Regions from separate parts of the Cellulosimicrobium sp. JZ28 genome, predicted to be linked through region 2. Evidence: riboswitches for the same ligand, from Rfam matches in the RefSeq annotation. Region 2 holds a riboswitch; each other region holds the start of a gene.
What was found. A riboswitch is a leader RNA that binds a small molecule or an ion and turns the genes downstream of it on or off. The one in region 2 is predicted to bind thiamine pyrophosphate.

Region 1 (4,904 bases), 1.9 Mb from region 2:
GACCGCCGACCCGGCCGTCAGCGACCTCGACCGCGTGACCGCGCCCGCCCCGATCCACCTGCCCGTCGGCGAGGCCGAGCGCCTCGTCGGCGTGCCCTACACGCTCGAGCAGGTCGTCGGGACGCTCGGGGCGATCGGGTGCACGGTCGACGCGGACGACGCCGCCGCGACGGGCGTCGTCGTCGTGACCCCGCCGTCGTGGCGCCCCGACCTCACCGAGCCGGCCGAGCTGGTCGAGGAGGTCGCGCGCCTCGTCGGGTACGACGAGATCCCGTCGGTGCTCCCCGCGGCGCCCGGCGGCCGCGGGCTCACGCGCGAGCAGCGCGTGCGCCGCTCGGTCGCCCGCGCGCTCGCTGAGCACGGCTTCGTCGAGACGCTGAGCTACCCGTTCGTCGGCGAGAGCGAGCTCGACGCGCTGCGGATCCCCGCGGACGACGAGCGCCGCCGGGCGCTGCGCCTGCTCAACCCGCTGGCCGACGACCGTCCCCTGATGCGCACGGACGTGCTGAGCACGCTCCTGGAGACCACGCGCCGCAACGTGGGCCGCGGGCTCGGGGACGTCGCCGTTTTCGAGGTCGGGCTCGTGACGCACCCGCGCCCGGGCGCCCCGGCCGCGCCGTCGCTGCCCGGCGGGGTGCGTCCCTCCGACGACGACCTCGCCGCGATCGAGGCCGCCCTTCCGGCGCAGCCGCGCCACGTCGCGGGCGTCCTGGTCGGTCGTCGCGAGCGGGCGGGCTGGTGGGGCTCCGGCCGGCCGGCGGACTGGACGGACGCGCTCGACGCGGCGCGCCTGGTCGCGGACCGCGCCGGTCTGCGGGGGGACGACGCCGTGCGCGTGGTCGCCGACACCGCGCGGGCCCCGTTCCACCCGGGCCGCTGCGCGCGCCTCGAGCTCGCCGACGGGACGGTCGTCGGGCACGCGGGCGAGCTGCACCCCAAGGTGCTCGAGAACGTCGGCCTGCCCGCCCGCTCCGTGGCGTTCGAGCTCGACCTGTCGGCGCTCGTCGCGGGTGCGTCCGACGAGCCCGTCCAGGCGACCCCGGTCTCCGGGTTCCCGGCGGCGAAGGAGGACCTCGCGTTCGTCGTCGCCGCCGACGTGCCGGCCGAGGCGCTGCGCGCCGCGGTCGTCGAGGGCGCCGGCGAGCTCGCGGAGGAGGTCGTGCTGTTCGACGTCTTCACGGGCGAGCAGGTGGGCGCCGGGCGCAAGTCGCTCGCGTTCTCGCTGCGGCTGCGCGCCGCGGACCGCACCCTCACCGCCGACGACGTCGCGCGGGTCCGGGAGGGCGCCGTGGCCGCCGCGCGCGAGCGCGTCGGGGCGGAGCTGCGCGCATGAGCGGCGCACCGGGGGAGGGCACGACGCCGGACGTGGCGCCCGCACGGACCGCGCTCGTCACCGGGGCGTCGCGCGGCATCGGCCGGGCGGTCGCCGTCGGGCTCGCCGCGTCCGGCCTCGACGTCGCGCTCCTCGCGCGCGACGCGGGCCGGCTCGCCGGGGTGGCCGACGAAATCGCCGCGCTCGACGGCGCGGGCCGGGCCGTCGTCGTCACGGCGGACGTGACCGACGCGGCGGCGGTGGCCGCGGCCGTCCGCGAGGCCGAGGCCGCGCTCGGGAGCGTGGACCTGCTCGTCAACAACGCGGGCCGGGTCGACGCCGAGGTGCCGCTCTGGGAGGCGGACCCCGACGAGTGGTGGGCCGTCCTGGAGACCAACGTGCGCGGGCCGTTCCTGCTCGCGCGCGCCGTCGTCCCCGGGATGCTCGCGCGCGGCGGCGGCCGCGTCGTCGACCTCAACAGCGGCGCGGGCTCGCACGACATGGAGGGCGCGAGCGCGTACAACGCGAGCAAGACGGCGCTCCTGCGTCTCGGGGCGAACCTCCACCGCTCGGGCCACGCGCTCGGGCTGCGGACCTTCGAGGTGTCGCCGGGCGTCGTGCAGACCGACATGACGGCGTCCATGGTCATGCACGAGGGCCGCACGGAGTGGACGCCCGTCGAGCGCACGGTCGAGATGGTCGTCGCGATCGCCCGCGGCGAGCTCGACGCGTTCTCGGGGTCGTTCGTGCGCGTGACGCACGACTCGCCCGGGTCGCTCCGCGCGGCCGCCCAGGAGGCCGCCCGCGCGGGCGTCGCGCTGCCCGGTCCCGACGGCCGTCGGCTGCGCGTCACGCGCTGGGGCTCCGACGACCCGATGCCGGGGGAGCTCCCCGCCCGCTGAGCGCACGCGCCCCGTACGGCCGACGCCGCCCGACCCCCCGGTCGGGCGGCGTCCGTGCGTCCGGGCACCGGGTCACAGCGGGACGCACGCGTCCCGGTCGACCCACACGTGCCACAGGCCCCGCTCGGGGTGCTCGTACTCGAACGCCACGAGGCCACCCGCGTCGTGCGTGACGACGCCCGTGAGCACGACCCGCCGGCCGTCGCGGTCGTACGTGGTGCAGAGGGCGGGCACCTGGACCGGGACGGGCGCGTCCGGCAGGAAGGGGCGGGTCGCGGGGGCGACGTGCTGCGTCATACCCGGAAAGACGCGCGCACGCGCGTCGTCTCACGCGTCGGGGCGGGTGAAAAGCGACGGGTCGCCGCGTAGCATGGCCCGCGACACGGGGTGCCCCGCACCGGGGCTGAGATGAGACCCGTCGAACCTGATCTGGCTCGTACCAGCGAAGGGATGTCCGCGCGATGACGCTCGCCCTGCCTCGGCACACCTCCGACCCGGCCTCCGCTCCCGCGGACCGTGACCGCCGGCCCGACCCGGGCCGTCGGCCCGACCCGGCACCGTCCCGCCCCCGCGTCCTCTCCGTCGCGGGGACCGACCCGACCGGCGGCGCCGGGATCCAGGCCGACCTCAAGGCGTTCTGCGCGCACGGCGCCTACGGCATGGCCGTCACCACGGCGCTCGTCGCGCAGAACACCCACGGCGTGCGGTCGGTGCACGTCCCCGGGCCGGCGTTCCTGCGCGCGCAGCTCGACGCCGTGTCCGACGACGTCGAGGTCGACGCCGTGAAGATCGGCATGGTCGCGGACGAGGCGAACGCCCGCACCGTCGGGGAGTGGCTCGACGACCTCGCCGCGGCGCGCGCCGCCGCGGGCGGTCCGCGGCCCTGGGTCGTCCTGGACCCGGTGATGGTCGCCACGTCCGGCCACCGCCTGCTCGACGCGGGCGCCGAGCAGGCCGTGCGCGACCTCGCCGCGCGCGCCGACGTCGTCACGCCGAACCTGCCCGAGCTCGCCGTCCTCGGCGGGCAGGAGCCCGCGACGACGTGGGACGACGCCCTGCGCCAGGCGACGGCGTACGCGACCGCGAGCGACGCCGTCGTGCTGCTCAAGGGCGGTCACCTCACCGGACGCACGTCGCCCGACGCGCTCGTCGTCCCCGCGCCCGGGCCGACGACGGGCCGCGCGCCGGGGGCGGCCACCGTCACGACGTTCGACGCCGAGCGCGTCGACACGCCCCACACCCACGGCACGGGGTGCTCGCTCTCGGCGGCGCTCGCGGCGCTGCGACCGCAGCGCGCGAGCTGGGAGGAAGCGGCCCGCGAGGCGAAGGAGTGGCTCACGGGCGCGCTGCGTGCCGGCGCCGCGCTGCGGGTGGGGACGGGCCGGGGGCCCGTGGACCACCTGCACCGCTCGGCGCCCGTGCGGCCGGGCTGAGCCCAGGCCGACCGGGCCGACCGGGCGAGCCCGGGCTGCCGTGACGTGCCTGCGCCCGGCCCGCGGGACGCGCTCAGGCCGTGGGGCGGCTCGGTGCGTGGGCGGCCCTGCGGTCGGCTCCGCGGTCGGTGTCGAGGTCGGCCAGCGCGTCGCGGAGCACGGCGAGCGTCGCGCGCGCGACGGCGAGGCGCTGCGCGGGCGGGGCGTCCGCGGGCCGCGTCGTCACCTTCGCGCCGACGAGCGGGACGGGCCCGGCCGCGGCGAGGAACTCGCGCACCTCGGCCGGGCCGAGCATCGACTCGTCCGGGCCGGGGAGCGCGGGGTCCGGACCGTGAGGCGGCACGTGCGCGTCCGCCCACGGCGCGCCCCACCGGCCGGGCCGGCCCGCGGCACCGGAGAGCATCGCGCTCGCGAGGAGGCCCGCGCCCGCGGCCGCCCGCGCGTGCTCGACGGGCGTCGCGGCGCTGCGCCCCTCGATGGCGGACCGGCCCCAGTTGAGCCCGACGTGCAGGGGGTGGCCGGTGTCCCGGGCCGCGCGCGCGACGGCGGCGATCTCGTCGTCGAGCGCGAGGAAGCCCTTCTCCGCGACGCCCCACGGGCGTGGTGCGTCGCAGTGCTCCACCACGAGCGGCAGCCCGGCGGGCGCGACGGCGGCGAGCTCGGTGAGGCTGCGCGCGAGCGCCGCGCCGGAGCCGCGGCCCGGACCGGGCGCGGACTGGAGCTCGACCGCGACGACGCGCCGTCGACCCTCCGCCTCGGCGAGCCGGGTCACGGCCGCGAGGACGCGTGCGACGCCGTCGACCGCCTCGCGCCGACCCTCCTCGTCGTCGGACGCGAGGCCGTAGGAGCGGTCGGCCCCGGCGCGGCGGGCCGTCGCGGCGACCGTCGTCGGCAGCAGCGCCCAGTGCGCCGGCAGCGCGGCCGCGGTCGTCGCGAGCGCGCCCGGGTCGTCCGGGTCGACGGGGTGCTCGAGGCCGCCGAGGCCGTCCTCGTCGAGGGCGGCGTACCAGCCGCCCGGGTCGGGGACGCCCGCGAGGGCGTAGGCACCGAGCAGGGTCAGGGGGCGGTCGTGCAGGTCGGTCATCGGTCCTCGTCGGTCGTGGTGGGGGTGCCTCACGCGTCAGGCGCGGGCGACGTCCTGGTCGGCGGTGGCGTACTCGCACGCGTAGCCCGGCGGGACCCAGCGCCACCGTGCCTCGACGTCCTGCACCGCGACGCCCGCGGGCCGGTCGGCGACGCACGCGTCCGCCTGCTGGC
Region 2 (4,904 bases):
CGACCACCACGGCCGCGGTGAGCGCCGCGGGCGCGAGGTCGCCCGTCGGGCGGCCGTCGCGCCACAGGCGCAGCGGGTGGGCGGACGACGCCGACGACGACAGGTTGAGGGCGCGCTCGCGCCGGGCCCGCGTGCGATTCGCGACCGTGAGCGCCGCCGCGACGACCACGAGCTGCACGACCGACAGCACCGCCGCGGTGCGCAGGTCGAGGAACTGCGTGGTCTGGATCCAGATCTCCGTCTCGATCGTCCCGTAGCGGATGCCGCCGAGCACGAGCACGACGCCGAACGCCGTCGCGCAGAAGAGGAAGACGATCGACGCGGCGCTCGCGATCGCGGGCGTGAGCGCCGGGAGCGTCACGGTGCGGAACGCGCGCCACGGCGTCGCGCCGAGGGCGCGCGCCGCCTGCTCGGCGCGCGGGTCGAGGTGCTCCCAGAGGCCGCCGACCGTGCGCACCACGACGGAGTAGTTGAAGAACACGAGCGCGACGACGATCGCGGCGAACGTCTCGTCGAGCCGCAGGAACCCGAGCGGGCCGCCCTGCACGAGCAACGACCGGAACGCGACGCCGACGACGACGGTCGGGAGCACGAACGGCACCGTGACGAGCGCGCGCACGACCCGGCGCCCGGGGAACCGGCACCGGTACAGCACGTACGCGCCGGGCACGCCGAGCAGCAGCGACAGCGCCGTGCCGAGCACGGCCTGCCAGAGCGTGAGGCCGACGATCCGCCACGTGCGGGGCTCCGAGAAGACCTCCGCGAACCCCGAGAGGTCGAGGCCGCCGTCGTCCCCGACGAACCCGCGCGCCACGAGCGTGACGACCGGCCACGCGAAGAACACCCCGAGGAACGCGAGCGGCACCGCCGCCGCCAGACCCCACAGCACCCCGCGCCCGACGCCGCCCCGCCGGACCTCCCGACCCCTCACCACGGCTCTCCCCCGCGCGACCACGGCTCTACCCCGAGCGACCACGGCTCTACCCCGCGAGGGAGAGCCGTGGTCGCTCGGGGACCGGGGGTCAGTCGACGACCGTCGCCGTCCATGCCTTGATCCACTCGTCGCGGTGCGCCGAGACGTCGGCGGGCGCGACCTCGAAGGGTTCGTCGGCGAGCGGCGCGAACTCGGCCCAGCCGTCGGGCAGCGTGACGGAGTCGTCGGCGGGGTACATGTACATCTGGTCGGCGACGTCGGCCTGGAACGTCTCGCTCACGAGGAAGTCGAGGAGCTGCTGCGCGCCCTCGGGGTTCTTCGCGTTCGCGAGCACGCCCGCGTACTCGACCTGGCGGAAGCACGTGTCGAGCAGCGCGCCCGTGGTCGACGCGGAGCCGTCCTCGGTGAGCGTGAACGCGGGCGACGTCGAGTACGACAGCACGAGCGGGCGCGGCCCCGCGCCCTCCGAGCCGGAGAAGTCGACGTAGTACGCGTCGGACCAGCCGTCGACGACCTTCACGCCGTTGGCGCGCAGGTCCGCCCAGTAGTCCTCCCAGCCGTCCTCGCCGAACGCCCCGACGGTCGCGAGGAGGAACGCGAGGCCCGGCGACGACGTCGCGGGGTTGGTCACGACGAGGAGGTCCCGGTACTCCGGCTTCGCCAGGTCCTCGAGCGTCACGGGCTCGGGGATCCCCGCGTCCGCGAACCACGCGTGGTCCACGTTGACGCACACGTCCCCGAGGTCGACGGCGGTGAGCTCACCGCGGTCGCCGACCGCGTACGACGCGGCGGACTCCGAGACGTCCGCGGGCGTGTACGGCTCGAGGACGCCCTCGTCGATCGCGCGCGACGCGAAGGTGTTGTCGATCCCGAACACGACGTCGCCGAGCGGCGAGTCCTTCGTGAGGATCAGCTGGTTGACCAGCGCGCCGCCGTCGCCGGGCGCGACCTGCTCGACGGTGAGCCCGCTCTCCTCCTCGAACGCGGCGAGCACGTCGTCGCTCACCGCGAAGGAGTCGTGGGTCACCAGGGTGACCGTGCCCCCGCTGCCCGACGACGCGTCGTCGCCCCCGGCGCCGTCACCACCCGAGCAGGCCGCGAGGGCGAGGAGCGCGAGCGTCGCGCCCACGCCGGTCGCGAGGGCCCGGCCGCGGCGGGCGACGGTGGTCGTGTGCTGCATGTGTCCTCCCTGGACGTTCAGGAGGGGTCCACCGGCCCGACGAGCCGCGCGCCGGGTGGGCGCGACGGACCGCGCGAGCAGGTGATCGAGAATCCCGACTTCCTCCACCGGTGCTAACCGGATCAGGTTCGAGGGTCTGCGGTGGTCCGCACTCTCAGCTCCTCCAGGAGCTCCCCTGTCGTTCACCGCGAGCCTACACCGGCCCCTCACCCGGAGAGTCCCCTGAGAGAACCCTGAGCACCGGAGACCGCGGACCAGGGACGGTTCGGGGCCTGTCCCCGATGCCGCGGGCACGCGCGCCGCGGGAGGTTCGGTACGGCCGCCGGGAGCCCCGGCGGCCACCACAGGACGACGCCGCCCGGCGAGCCACGACGCTCCCGCGCAGCGGCACGACGAGAGGACGGACGAGGACGTGACGACGACAGGTGCGGCACGGCGGAGCACCCCGCGCGAGGGCGCGCCCGCTGAGGGCGCCGAGGGCGGTGCACGACCCGCGATTGCCACCGCGCGCGGGCTGGTGAAGACGTACGGGCGCGGCGAGGCCGCGGTGCGTGCGCTCGACGGCGTGGACGTGGACGTCGAGAAGGGTCGGCTGACGGCGATCATGGGCCCGTCCGGGTCCGGGAAGTCCACGCTCCTGCACTGCCTCGCGGGGCTCGACTCCCCCACGGCTGGGACCGTCGTCGTCGACGGCGAGACCGTCTCCGCGATGAGCGAGCGCCGGCTGACGCGCCTGCGGCGCACGCGCCTGGGGTTCGTCTTCCAGTCGTTCAACCTCGTGCCGACGCTCACGGCGGAGGAGAACATCGTGCTGCCGCTCGCGATCGCCCGGCGCCCCGTAGACCGGGAGTGGTTCGACCGCGTGGTCGACGCCGTGGGCCTGCGCCCCCGGCTGGGGCACCGGCCCGCCGAGCTGTCGGGCGGGCAGCAGCAGCGGGTCGCGTGCGCGCGGGCGCTGGTGTCGCGGCCCGCGATCGTGCTCGCGGACGAGCCGACGGGGAACCTCGACTCGCGCGCCGCCGCGGAGGTCCTGGGCTTCCTGCGCGCGTCCGTGGACGACCTCGGCCAGTCCGTCGCGATGGTCACGCACGACCCGACCGCGGCGTCGTACGCCCACCGGGTGCTCTTCCTCGCGGACGGCCGCCTCGTGACCGAGCTCCACGACCCCACGCCCCAGGCGGTCCTCGACACGCTGGGCTCCCTCACGCCCGCCGCGCCGGCCCCGGCGCACGCCGCCCCGGCAGCGACGACGGCGGCCGCCCGATGATGGGCCGGATCGCGCTGCGCGGCGTGCGCGCGCACGGCGCGCAGCTCGTCCTCTCGGTCCTCGCCGTGACGATCGGCGTCGCGTTCGTGACCGGCACGTTCGCGCTGCGCGCGATGCTCGCGACCACGTTCGACGGCATCGTCGCCTCGTCGGTCCAGGCGGACGCGTACGTGCGCGGCGCGTCGTCGGCCGGGGACGCGCTGATGTCGACGTCGGCCCAGGTGGGCGGTGCGCGCAGCCTCGTCCCGGCGGACCTGGCGCGCGACCTCGGCGCGCGCGACGACGTCGCGCTCGCGCTCCCGGAGGTGAGCGGTCCCGCCGTGCTCGTGGGCGCGGACGGGACCGCGGTCCTCGGCAGCCAGGCGCCGAGCATCGGCGTCGCCTACGACCCCCGCGACCCCGGCCCGCAGGTGGTCGACGGCCGCGCACCCCGCGACGGTGGCGAGGTCGCGCTCGAGTCGGCGACGCTCGCGGCGTCGGGCCTCGCGGTGGGCGACACGACCGACGTCGTGCTGGGCGACGCCGTGCGGCCCGTGCGCGTGGTCGGCGAGGTCTCGCTGTCCGCACCGATGGCGGGCGCGACGATCGTCCTGCTCGACGCCGGGACCGCCGCCGGGACGTACGCGCCCGACGACCTCGTCCCGTCGGTCGCTCTGTACGCGGCCGACGACGTCTCCCCGGAGGCGCTGCGCGACGCCGTCGCGACCGCGCTCCCGGCGGGCGCCGAGGCGCTGACGGGGGCGGAGCTGCGTGCCGAGACGAGCGAGGCGATCACCGACCAGCTCGGGTTCGTCTCGACGTTCCTCCTGGTGTTCGCCGCCCTCGCGCTGTTCGTCGGCACGTTCATCATCACCACCACGTTCTCGATGCACGTCCGACGCCGCACGCGCGAGCTCGCGCTCCTGCGCGCGGTGGGCGCGTCGCCCGGGCAGGTGTTCGGCTCCGTGGTGGGGCAGGCGGCGGTCGTCGGGGCCGTGGGCGCGCTGCTCGGCGTCGGGGCCGGGTTCGGCCTCGCGGAGCTCGCCCGCAGCGGGCTCGGCGCCGTCGGCATGGAGCTCTCCGGCTCGCTGCCCGTCACGACCACGGGGGTCGCCGTCCCGCTCGTGGTCGGCGTCGTCGTGTCGGTGCTCGCCGCCGCCCTGCCCGCGCGGCACGCCGCGCTCGTGCGCCCGGTGGAGGCGATGCGCGCCGACGTCGTCCGGCCCACCGGGACGGGGCGGGCCCGTGCCGTCGCCGGTACCCTCGCGCTGCTCGCGGGCGTGGGGCTCGTCGTCGCGGCGGCCGTGGCCGGCAGCGGGGGCGCGCCCCTCCTCGGTCTCGGCGCGGCCGGCGTCGTCGCGGGCGTGCTCCTCCTCGCGCCGCTCGCGGTCGGCCCGGTGCTGACCGTCCTCGCCGCGCCGTTCGTCGCGCTGGTCCGCCCGCTCGGCGGTCTCGCGCGCGGCAACGTCACGCGCCAGCCGCGGCGGACCGCGGCCACCGCGGGCGCGCTCGTCGTCGGGATGGCGCTCGTCTCGACGACGTCC
Region 3 (4,904 bases), 500 kb from region 2:
TCGGACGTCGGAGCGTCTCGGCGACGGGGAGGTCCCGCACGGGCTCGCCCACCGGGGCGACGTGCCGTGGCGCGGAGAGGGCACCGCGCTCTCGCGCGGAGGACAGCACGCGGACGGGCGCGAGCGGCCGGAGCTCCTCGCCCGTGCGGGCGACGAGGTCGACGAGCCGCAGGCCGAGGGCGCCGCACACGGCGGCGAGGACCTCGGACGACGCCTCCTTGCGCCCGCGCTCCACCTCGGACAGGTAGGCGGTGGAGACGCGCGCGGCGGCCGCGACGTCGACGAGCGTGCGCCCCTGCGCGAGCCGCGCCCGCCGCAGGATCCCCCCGATGACGTGGCGCAGGAGGGGCTCCGCCCGTCCGCCCGCCCGGGAGCGGGGGCTGGGCGTCACCCCGTCCGGCACCACGTCCGGCAGCGTGCCCGGCACCGCGCTCGTCGCGTCCATGCGTTCACGCTACCCGCGGCCCACCCGAGTGCCGAGGCACCCGGGTGGGTATCTGCTGCTGGCGTAAGGCCGGGCGCACGACGCGACGCCGGCCGCGCGCCCGGCCGGACGGGTCACCAGCGCTCGAGCGACCAGGCCATCTGCCAGAAGCGGATCTCGTGGCGGCAGCTCAGCTCGAACGCGCGCTCCATGCGCGCGCGCTCCGCCTCGCCCGCGTCCGCGGCGAGCGCGTCGAGGCGTGCGCGCAGGTCCGTGAGGACGTCCTCGGTGCGCTCGGCCGCGTAGAACTGCCACCAGCCCGCGAGCGGGTGGTCGTCGCCGAGGGCGCCGGGCGTCGTCTCGCGCTCGCCGAGCCAGAAGCGCCGCGCGGACCAGATGTAGGTCCACGGGCACGGCAGCAGCGCGGCGAGCAGCACGCCGAGCGAGTCGCGGCCGGCCGCCGTCATGTGGTCCACGTAGGCCTGCGCGCTCGGCGCGAGGCGGTGCGTCTGCGCCTCCTCGTACGTCACGCCGAGGAAGTCGCACATCGCGTGGTGCGCGTGCGACTCGTCGTCGAGGAGGAATCCGGCCTTGTCATGGAAGTAGGCCGCCCACGACCGGTCGGGCGCGAGGGCCATGCCGAGGCCGTAGCAGCGTAGGTAGGCCGTGAGGTACTGGTGGTCCTGGCCCACGTAGTGGCGGACCGCGGCGGGCTCGACGGAGCCGTCGCGCAGCCCGGCCAGGAAGGGGTGGTCGTAGAACGTCTCGAAGAGGTCCGCGTACCGGCGGGCGAGGTCGGCGGTGAAGCCGGTCTCCTCCTGCCGGACGAGCGCGGTCGGGTCGTCCGCGAGGACAGGGTTCAGGGTGATGGCAGCAGGCGTCGTCATGCCCACGTTCCTCCGCTCGTGCTAGCGAGATCAGGTTCGACGGGTCCGGGCGGCCGTACCGCTCGTCTCAGTCCCTCGGCCCAGGCCGTGGCCTGGGCGGGACGCCCCGCGTGGTTCGCGCCGACCCTAGCAAGGACGACGTGGCTGCGGCAGCCCTCGCCACGGCGTGGGAATATAGTTGTAGCGACAACAAGTTGGAGGAGACATGACCACGAGCACGCCGGGCGCGCCGACCGACCGCCTCCTGTCCCCGTCCACGAGCATGGACGCCGTCACGCTGCGCGTGGGCGACCTCGAGCTCATGACCTCGTACTACACGGGCGCGTTCGCCCTCGCCCCGCTCGAGGAGCGGTCGCGCGGCTCGGAGGTGCACCGTGTGCTGGGCCGCGGCCGCACACCCATGCTGCGCCTCGTGCACACGCCCGGGCTGCCGCCCGTCGACCCGCGCCAGGCCGGCCTGTTCCACACGGCCTTCCTGTTCGACGACGGCCCGAGCCTCGCCGCGACCGTCTACCGCGCCGCGCAGGACCGCCGCGGCACCTTCGTCGGGTCGAGCGACCACCTCGTCAGCGAGGCGTTCTACTTCACCGACCCCGAGGGCAACGGCGTCGAGCTCTACACCGACCGCCCCCGCGAGACGTGGGTGCGCGAGCACGGCCAGATCCTCATGACGACGACGTTCCTCGACCCGAACGCCTACCTGCGCACGCACCTCGACCAGGAGACGTTCGACGCCGGCCCCTCGCTCGCGGGCCGCGTCGGCCACGTGCACCTCCAGGTGGGCGACGTCGCGACCGCCCACGCCTTCTACGTCGACGCCGTCGGCTTCGAGGCGACGCTCACCGGGTACAGCGGGGCGCTCTTCGCGTCCGCGGGCGGGTACCACCACCACGTCGCGATGAACGTGTGGAACAGCGCGGGCGCCGGGCCCCGCGCCGCGAGCCTCGGGCTCGGCGACGTCGCCGTCACGGTGCCGGGCCGCGAGGACCTCGACGCGCTCGTCGCGCGCCTCCGCGCCCGCGGGCTGGAGCACGCGGACGACGGCCGCTCCGTCGTCGTGCACGACCCGTGGGGCACGCGCGTGACGCTGTCCGTCCCGGGTACCACGACCGAGGAGCTGCTCGCGCGCTGAGGCGCGGCGCCCCGGGCACGGAGCGCGCGCCCGGGGCACGAGGCGCACGATGGGAGGACCCGCCGAGCGCACCGAGGAGCGACCGTGTTCCGCAGCCTCTTCCCCGTCCTCACCGTGGCCGACCTCGACCGGTCCCTCGGCTTCTACCGCGACCTGCTGCGCGGGACGGTCGAGTACGCGTTCCCCGACGACGGCCCGCCCGTCTACGTGAGCGTGCGCGTGGGCCGGTCGCCGCTCGGGCTCGGGCAGGGCGACCCGCCTCCGGCGGACACCCGCGTCGTGCTGTGGGTGTACGTCGACGACTGCGACCGCGCCGTCGAGCACCTCGCGGCCGCGGGCGTGCCCGTCCTGGAGCCGCCCGCGGACCAGCCGTGGGGCGAGCGCGTCGCGCGCGTACAGGACCCGGACGGCACCGTCGTGATCCTCGGCCAGGAGGCCGCTCTCCCGGCCGAGCCGGAGGGCCCGACGGGGCTGTCCTAGCCCGGGGAGGCCTGGCGCCTCGGAGCCGACCGCCCGTCGGCATGGTGCCCCCACCGGGACTCGAACCCGGAACACGCCGGGTTTAAGCCGGCCGCCTCTGCCAGTTGGGCCATGGGGGCGCGGGCCGAATCTACCGCGCGCGCGGGGCTCCCCGGGCCCGTCGCCACGACGGCCGCCCGCTCGGGACCGGGACGCGACGAGGGGCGAGCCGCACGCGCGGCTCGCCCCTCGTCGTCGGGCACGACGGCCGGGCCGGGCCCGGCCGCGACCTCAGGAGGCCTTCGCCGCCGGCGTCCGGTCGTCGGCGTCGACGGTGCCCGCACCGGACTCCGCCGCGGCCGCCGAGCCCTGCGCGGTCTGCTTGACCGGGTCGCCGTCCTTCTTGGGCGGGACGGACGCGGCGCGGAACTCCGCGCGCGGGTCGTGCAGCGAGCCGAGCGACACGAGCTCGCGGCCCATGAGGAACTGGCCGATCCAGCCGATGAAGATGCGGATCTTGCGGTTCCCCGTCGGCATCGCCATGACGTGGTAGCTGCGGTGCATGAGCCACGCGAGCGTCCCGCGGAGCTTGAACACGCCGAACAGCTCCGCGACGCCCTTGTACAGGCCGAGCGACGCGACCGTACCGACGCTCTTGTGGCGGTACTCGACCGGCGGCTCGCTGTGCAGCTCGAGCGCGAGGTTGTCGGCGAGGCGCGTGGCCTCACGGATGGCGTGCTGCGCGTTCGGCGGGCAGAACTTGCCCGGGTTCAGCACGTCCGGGACGGCGGCGCAGTCGCCCGCGGCCCACGCGTTCGGCACGACGTTGCCGTCGGCGTCCGCGACCTGGAGCGTCGGCAGCACGGTGATGCGGCCCAGCTTGTCGACGGGGAGGTCGGACGACTCCTTGAGGACCGGGTTCGCCTTGACGCCCGCGGTCCACACGATCGTGTCGGAGTCGAACTCGACCCCGGTCGACGTGACGACGTGGCCGTCCACGCACGACGACAGGAACGTGCTGAGGTGGAACTCGATGCCGCGCTTCTTCAGCTCGTCGAGCGCGTACTGCGCCATGGGCTCGCTCAGCTCGGGCAGGATGCGGCCCGCGCCCTCGATCATGACGAAGCGGAGGTCCTTCTCCTCGATCGTCGCGTAGTTGCGCGTCGCGTAGCGGGCCATGTCCTCGATCTCGGCCAGCGCCTCGATGCCCGCGAACCCGCCGCCGACGAACGTGAACGTGAGCATGCGGCGACGCAGCTTCTCGTCCCACGTGGACGACGCGACGTCCATGCGGTTGAGCACGTGGTTGCGGACCGCGATGGCCTCCTCCACGTTCTTGAAGCCGATCGCGTTCTCCGCCAGGCCCGGGATGGGCAGCGTGCGCGACACCGAGCCGAGGCCGACGATCAGGTGGTCGTACGTGACCGAGTAGTCGTCACCCTCCTCCGGGTGGATCGTCACGCGGCGGTCCGTGTGGTCGATCGAGACGACCTTGCCCTGGAGCACGTCGACGCCCTTGAGCGCACGGCGGTGCGGCGCGACGACGTCGCGGCCGTCGATCGAGCCCGCGGCCGCCTCGGGGAGGAACGGCGCGTACGTCATGTACGGGCGCGGGTCGACGACGACGATCGCCGCCTCGCGGCGACCGAGCTTCTTGCGCAGCCGGCGGGCGGCGTACAGACCCACGGAACCGCCGCCGAGGACGACGACGCGGGGCACCTTGCGGGGCCGCGGCGAAGCGGTCTGGGCACGGCTGACCGAGGTCAGGTCATTCTGAGGCATGGTTCCAGAGTATTACCGGTTGCGGCACAGGCGAGCCGGAGCGTCCGCCTGACGGGCGTGACGCGCCCCACGCCGCACGGACGGACGGGCACAGAGGCGGGCACACGCGGGCACAGGCGACATTCCGCAGGGCCCGGGGCCGGGGTGGTGCGCCGCCGTCCGCGGTCGGCGCACCACCCCGGGCCTGCCGGTCAGCCGATCGCGCCGACGACGGGCGTCG

Region 1: another riboswitch for thiamine pyrophosphate. It lies ahead of thiD (bifunctional hydroxymethylpyrimidine kinase/phosphomethylpyrimidine kinase); the one in region 2 lies ahead of BJP59_RS15160 (thiamine ABC transporter substrate-binding protein).
Region 3: another riboswitch for thiamine pyrophosphate. It lies ahead of BJP59_RS12960 (TenA family protein); the one in region 2 lies ahead of BJP59_RS15160 (thiamine ABC transporter substrate-binding protein).

What each region holds. Positions count from the first base shown of each region.
Region 1 is NZ_CP017660.1:1,462,278-1,467,181, forward strand. Features, by position in the region: gene pheT (phenylalanine--tRNA ligase subunit beta) at 1-1,333, shown strand, start outside; gene BJP59_RS06725 (SDR family oxidoreductase) at 1,330-2,214, shown strand; gene BJP59_RS06730 (hypothetical protein) at 2,287-2,511, opposite strand; TPP riboswitch at 2,588-2,682, shown strand; gene thiD (bifunctional hydroxymethylpyrimidine kinase/phosphomethylpyrimidine kinase) at 2,676-3,647, shown strand; gene BJP59_RS06740 (DUF4862 family protein) at 3,721-4,731, opposite strand; gene BJP59_RS06745 (hypothetical protein) at 4,768-4,904, opposite strand, start outside.
Region 2 is NZ_CP017660.1:3,383,266-3,388,169, forward strand. Features, by position in the region: gene BJP59_RS15155 (ABC transporter permease) at 1-934, opposite strand, end outside; gene BJP59_RS15160 (thiamine ABC transporter substrate-binding protein) at 1,023-2,114, opposite strand; TPP riboswitch at 2,197-2,301, opposite strand; gene BJP59_RS15165 (ABC transporter ATP-binding protein) at 2,611-3,381, shown strand; gene BJP59_RS15170 (ABC transporter permease) at 3,378-4,904, shown strand, end outside.
Region 3 is NZ_CP017660.1:2,878,663-2,883,566, forward strand. Features, by position in the region: gene BJP59_RS20240 (helix-turn-helix domain-containing protein) at 1-445, opposite strand, end outside; gene BJP59_RS12960 (TenA family protein) at 559-1,311, opposite strand; TPP riboswitch at 1,302-1,430, opposite strand; gene BJP59_RS12965 (VOC family protein) at 1,517-2,443, shown strand; gene BJP59_RS12970 (VOC family protein) at 2,528-2,923, shown strand; tRNA gene BJP59_RS12975 (tRNA-Leu) at 2,966-3,042, opposite strand; gene BJP59_RS12980 (NAD(P)/FAD-dependent oxidoreductase) at 3,194-4,684, opposite strand; gene BJP59_RS12985 (hypothetical protein) at 4,876-4,904, opposite strand, start outside.